One region of the Rossellomorea sp. NPDC077527 genome, then DNA from elsewhere that is predicted to be linked to it. Evidence: a T-box and tRNA genes for the amino acid it is inferred to sense, from the RefSeq annotation. Region 1 holds a T-box; the other holds one or more tRNA genes.
The links. The T-box of region 1 lies ahead of alaS (alanine--tRNA ligase). A T-box ahead of a tRNA ligase gene usually reads a tRNA of that ligase, here a tRNA-Ala.
Positions count from the first base shown of each region.

Region 1 (3,435 bases):
GAGGGGAGGATCCATCTCTTTTACCATATGATTCACCCTTTTTAAGTGAAATCCATCTATAAAATCAATTCATTCAGGGTAACTAAACCCCATGAATAAAACTACCTCATAATTCCGAACAATATATAAGAAGGGACGGAGGTGATCACGATAGAAAAGCATACCTATGTAAAATGGTTATACAGGCTTTCGATAGCCCTCATTCTTGCACTATTTCTTTATATTCTTTTTTTATTAAAGCCTGTTTGGCATCCCGTATTAGAGGTCTTATTTTTCTCCCTGCTCCCTTTCGTCATAGGCGGGTTCATTGCGTACCTTCTTCATCCGGTCGTGGAGAAGCTGCATGAAGCCGGTATTCATAGGGGGATCGCGATCTTGCTCATCTATCTCCTCTTCTTTGGGGGAATAGGATATGCTGTCTATAAAGGGACCCCTGCTGTCATCCATCAACTGAGAGATTTATCGGAGAATGCCCCCATTTTCACTAAACAGTATCAGGGGTGGCTTCATGTGATTCAAAGTGAGACCTCGACATGGCCGGACGGAATCCAATCGCAGCTGGAAGAGAGAATCGACGGGCTTGAAGCATGGGTGACGGGACTGGTGGCTTTGGTACTCGCGACACTCATGAAGTTCATGAACAGCATGCTTATCGTTGCCATCATCCCCTTCGTATCTTTTTATTTATTGAAAGACATTACAAAGGTAAAAGCCTTTCTGTGGAAGCTCACTCCAAAGAAATGGAGGCAAAGTGCCATTTCATTTTCCAGAGATGTGGATGAATCTTTAGGTGGTTATATTCGAGGGCAACTACTCGTTTGTTTGATCATTGGGAGCATTTCAGCCGTCACGTTGTGGTTGATCGGGATGAAATATCCTCTGATCCTTGGTTTGATCATTGGGGTCACAAATGTGATACCGTATTTTGGTCCTATCATTGGGGCAGTTCCTGCAGCCCTTGTCGCCAGTACCATTTCGGTTAATATGGTGATCTACGTTGTCATTCTGGTCGTGATCCTTCAGTTTCTGGAGGGGAATATCTTATCGCCACTCATCGTCGGGAAGAGTCTTCATATGCACCCCCTCTTCATCATGGGGGCACTGATCATCGGCGGCGAAGTGGGTGGGGTGATCGGAATGATCGTGGCAGTGCCCTTTCTTGCCGTCATAAAGGTGGCAATTTTACACGGACGCACCCATTTTCTTTATATGAAAAACGAAGAAGAGCTGAAAAATGGGAATGATCATTGACAAATACAATGAATATTTCTATAATCCAACATATACAAGTATTCGCATAACATGAAATCCATGAAGGACCCAGTACGTTATAGTCCATCTGACAGAGAGAAATCCCCTTTGGCTGCAAGGGATTTCAGATGAAGGATAACCGAATGCTAATCCTGAGTGCAGGTAAAGCCTGCCGTCCAGCCGCGTTAAGGTGTATTGAGGGATGAATGAACGAATGTTTATTCATAACCAGGGTGGTACCGCGAGAAACAGCTCTCGTCCCTGTTTTAGGGATGAGGGCTTTTTTGTATTCTTTTTTACCCATACATATAAAGGAGGAAGCTTGATATGAACAAGTTAACAGGCGCAGAAATTCGTCAGAAGTTTTTAGATTTCTTTCAGGAAAAAGGGCATGGTGTTGAACCGAGTGCATCATTGGTTCCACATGAAGATCCGTCTCTATTATGGATCAATAGTGGGGTAGCGACATTAAAGAAATACTTTGATGGACGTGTGATCCCTCAAAATCCAAGAATCGTGAATGCGCAGAAATCGATCCGTACCAATGACATCGAGAACGTAGGGAAAACGGCTCGTCATCATACGTTCTTCGAAATGCTCGGGAATTTCTCGATCGGCGACTATTTTAAAGTAGAAGCAATCGAATGGGCATGGGAGTTCCTGACGGATGAAAAATGGGTTGGTTTTGATCCTGAAAAGCTTTCCGTTACAATTCACCCTGAAGATCATGAAGCATTTGATATCTGGAACAAAAAAGTAGGTGTACCTGCTGAACGGATCATCCGAATCGAAGGGAACTTCTGGGATATCGGGGAAGGTCCAAGTGGTCCGAATACAGAAATCTTCTATGATCGTGGACCTGAATACGGTGACAACCCCGAAGATCCTGAATTATATCCTGGTGGGGAAAACGACCGTTATCTTGAGGTATGGAATCTTGTGTTCTCACAGTTTAACCATAACCCTGATGGAACGTATACTCCGCTTCCTAAGAAGAACATCGATACAGGTATGGGTCTAGAGCGTATGGCATGTGTAGTTCAGGAAGTGGCTACGAACTTTGATACAGATTTATTTATGCCGATCATCGAGGCAACGGAAGAAATTTCAGGGAAGTCTTATGGCAAAGACAATGACACCGATGTAGCGTTCAAAGTCATTGCCGACCATATCAGAACGGTTTCATTTGCTATCGGTGACGGTGCCCTTCCATCCAATGAAGGCCGCGGGTATGTATTACGCAGACTGCTTCGACGTGCGGTCCGTTTTGCTAAACAAATCGAAATCAACCGCCCGTTCATGTATGAATTGGTTCCGGTTGTTTCTGAGATCATGGTGGATTTCTATCCGGAAGTGAAGCAAAAAGCTGAATTCATCCAAAAAGTTGTGAAAAATGAAGAAGACCGCTTCCACGAAACGCTGAATGAAGGTTTATCCATTCTTTCATCCATCATTAAAGCTCAAAAATCAGCAGGAAGCAAGGTTATCCCTGGTGAAGATGTTTTCCGTCTTTATGATACGTATGGATTCCCTGTTGAATTAACGGAAGAATACGCTGAAGAAGAAGGTTTGACGGTTGACCACGAAGGCTTTGAAAGAGAGATGGAAGGTCAGCGTGAAAGAGCGAGAGCTGCTCGTCAGGATGTAGGAAGCATGCAGGTGCAGGGTGGAATCCTGAGTGATATTACGGTGGAAAGCCGGTTTGTGGGGTATGACACACTTGAGAGCAAATCGACAGTCCTTGAATTATTGGTGGATAATGAGCGCCAGCCAAAAGTCGATAAAGGTCAGGAATGTCAGTTCATCCTTGATGAGACTCCATTCTACGCTGAAAGCGGCGGACAAATCGGAGATAAAGGGTATATTGAAGCTGAAGGCGTGAAAGTTTCTGTAACGAATGTGAAGAAAGCCCCTAATGGACAAAATCTTCATACGGCAGTCGTAGAAGAGGGGACACTCCAGCAAGGTGCGGAGGTATTGACCAAGGTTTCCCGAGAATCGAGAAGCAAGGTCGAGAAAAACCACACAGCTACTCACATCCTTCATCAAGCACTGAAAGATGTCCTTGGAGAACATGTCAACCAAGCAGGTTCATTAGTAGAACCGGATCGTCTTCGTTTTGACTTCTCTCATTTCGGGTCTGTTTCACAGGAAGAGATTGAACGTATCGAAACCATCGTCAAC
Region 1 covers NZ_JBITVL010000002.1:307,112-310,546, reverse strand. Annotated here, with positions in the region: gene ACIGG7_RS06805 (AI-2E family transporter) at 151-1,251, shown strand; T-box leader at 1,303-1,517, shown strand; gene alaS (alanine--tRNA ligase) at 1,579-3,435, shown strand, end outside.

Region 2 (3,435 bases), on a different contig from region 1:
CTCAAGGCATTATAATGGTCGACTGTGGTCCACACATTATCACTGAACCGATTGACCGCCCACCATCTCCACGTGTTTTTATTGATCGCTTCTTTCCATACATTTTCAATCTCGGAAAGTTGTTGTTTCGTTTTCACGGACGAGTATTCTCCACCTCCGGTTTCTGCAACTCTCTTCAATTGTTCATCGGCTTCTGTGTCCACATCAAATCCGATGATATTGATTTTGACATTGGTATTGTCCTCTTTCACTTTTTGAGCTGCCGCAACCGGATTGCCATCGCAAGTTTCGATCCCATCGCTCACAACGTAGATGAAGTTCTCCGTATTTTCGTCACTTTGGGAAGACAGTTGTTCGTTGGCTAATTCAATACTTGATGCCAGCGGGGTCCATCCCTTTGGATCAAATTTATTCAGTGAATCTGAAAAGGCGGACCCGTCATATGGTTGAAGAGGGTAGAATGATTCGACGGCTTTACAGGACATCTCTTTGTCTGCATCGCTTCCGGTCCCCTTGTGTCCGAACGCGATGAGGGAAACATTCACGGAATCCGGAAGTTCCTCTGCAAGACGAGCCAGGCTTTCCTTGGCAAGGGACATCTTGCTTTCACCGTCCACCTTGGCCTTCATGCTCCCGCTCGAATCAATCAAAAAGGCAACATTGACCTTCTTGTCTTGTTTCTGAGTGATTTCATCCATCTCGATATCCTGCAGGAGCCGGCCATCGGGCAATTTCAGTTCATCGTAGACGACCTCATAATTTTCAAGTTCAGAGGCAATGTCCCGGTATCCTGTTTGAAGGCTGGAGAGGATGGAGTGTGCCCACTCTTTTTCATTCCACTGTTCGGTTTCTTTCGAGTCGACACTATCTATATAGTGGTCGATGGCGCTACCTGTAGCTGCTTTATACTCTTTGGGATTTTTGGACCAACTTTGTTTCTTTATGTATTTTTGATAGAGTTCACCAGGGTCTGCGCTGATCCACTCTTCAGGGGTGATGCTTGATATATCCACTTCTTTAGAGACTGTAGTGGTTTCTTCCGGATGATTGGCTTCTTTGTCCTTTGAAGAGGCATGTTCTGAATCTTCCTGACATCCCGTTAATAGAATGAAAAGGGATGTACATAGTAAAAATGGTTTAAGGCTTTTCATTTCATGCTCCTTTTTCGTTTGTATTTTTATCCATAAATTTACTTTTGTTTACTACCCGTTGGTTCGTGCCCATAAACCAATCATTTGTTTAAGTGACCGTTGGTGAACGTCCTGTTTTTCGTACCCAATAAAAAAAGCGTCCTTATAAATAATAAGGACGCCTTTTTACGGTATGGAGCATAGCGGGATCGAACCGCTGACCTTTTGGCTGCCAGCCAAACGCTCTCCCAGCTGAGCTAATGCCCCGTGAATCGGTCAAGATTTATTATAAGGAAAATTCATGCTATTCGTCAATGTTTTTTTGAAATATTATTTGTTTTCGTTAGAAATTCTTTCACCTAACCAAGTCGGATTCTTCCCTGAAGGGTAAAAGGTGAGGCAATGATAGATTTCGTCCGCTCCTGTCACGGACTGACAAATAAACTAGAGTGACAAACATACATTTTACTAGATTTAGGTGATAAACCAGTCCATCTGTTTAAGGGTGAATATACATATAGGGAATAGGACATGCAGAGGAAACTGTGTATGTCATCTTTTTAGAAAGGAGGATAAATATGTCTTTCACGATCGGAATGACGATTTTTGTATTCGTGATGACGATGGTAGTGATTTTTTTGAGGCCGGGCGGGATGAATGAGGCGTGGCCAGCCTCAATAGGTGCGTTGATCATCTTTTTTATGGGGACGGTATCCCTTACTGACGTTGCAGATATCATTGATAAGATAGGGGGGGCATCCATTACCATCATGGCAACCATTGTCATGGCGGTCATATTAGAAAGCTTCGGGTTCTTTCATTGGGTAGCTGCCAGGATGGTGATATTGTCTAAACACTCAGGTTATCGCTTATATTGGTACATTCAATTGCTTTGTTTCACCATGACTCTCTTATTCAATAACGATGGAAGTATCCTTATTACAACCCCTATCTTGATATTGCTCCTGAAAAACCTTCGATTAAAACCACATGAAATGCTCCCGTATCTATTGAGTGGAGCACTCATTGCCACCGCATCCAGTGCACCAATTGGAGTAAGTAATATCGTGAACTTGATTGCACTTGAGATTGTTCACATGTCCCTCTATATGCATACCGCCATGATGTTTGTACCCGCAACATTGGGGTTGGTGTTCATGTCAGTGCTGATGTTCATAGTAGTGAAGAATAAACTACCGAGAACATTGCCGCAAACCACCTATGATGTGGAAGAACGTTTTTTCACAAAGAATTTCCACCCGCTGAAAGGGACGATTTCAGTGGAAACAAAGAAAAAACGAACAGCATTCATGTTGAAAGTGCTCCTGTTTGTCTTCATCATGCGCGTTCTCCTTTTCGTCGCTTCCTTCCTTGCCATTCCAATAGAATTGGTAGCCGTACTGGGATCCATCGCATTACTGTTATGGAGATGGTACCATTTAGGCACGAACCCATTGGATATTTTGAAAAAAACACCCTGGCATATACTGATATTTGCTTTTTCCATGTATGTCATCATATATGGATTGCATAATGCGGGTCTGACGGAGATGCTGGTTTCGTTTTGTGAGCCGATTGTCAACCAGGGACTGATGCAGGCAAGCTTTATGATGGGGGGATTAGTTTCCATTCTTTCGAATCTATTTAATAATCATCCCGCTCTTATGGTTGGAACGATTACGTTGACGGAAATGGGGTTGGACCCCGTAACCCTCAAGACTATTTATCTGGCCAATGTCATCGGAAGTGACATCGGTTCCTTGCTTTTACCGATTGGAACCCTGGCCTCGCTGATATGGATGCATATATTGAGACAGCATAACATCAAAGTAAAATGGAAGGATTACCTCAGCGTTTCCTTAATCGTCATCCCTGCAGCAACGGTCGTATCATTATTCTTCTTATTTTATTGGGTACAGATGGTATTTGCATAATAATAAAAGCGGTAAACAATGTATTGTTCACCGCTTTTCATGTTGCATCTTCATTCTGCATTCTTACACTTTCATTTATTCAACTGCTTTAAATCCTCCACCAATGTCAAAGCTTCTTCATCGGCAATCACGGTCACATTCGGATGGCGGTTTAAGATAGAAGCAGGAAAGTCCTCTGAGACTTCACCTTCCATTAATTTCTTCAATGCCTCTTGCTTAGCCTGACCCGAGATGAGGAGGAGGATTTCTTTACTTTTCAAGATCGTTGCAATCCCCATCGTAATGGCATGTGTCGGGACTTCATCAGTGGAATCGAAGTAACGGGCGTTGGCTTCACGAGTGGATTGAGCAAGTTCGACAATATGAGTCTC
Region 2 covers NZ_JBITVL010000013.1:18,044-21,478, forward strand. Annotated here, with positions in the region: gene ACIGG7_RS22995 (vWA domain-containing protein) at 1-1,151, opposite strand, end outside; tRNA gene ACIGG7_RS23000 (tRNA-Ala) at 1,325-1,397, opposite strand; gene ACIGG7_RS23005 (arsenic transporter) at 1,709-3,064, shown strand; gene nagB (glucosamine-6-phosphate deaminase) at 3,136-3,435, opposite strand, start outside.
Region 2: it has a tRNA-Ala gene. The T-box ahead of alaS (alanine--tRNA ligase) is inferred to sense a tRNA for this amino acid. The anticodon was not compared.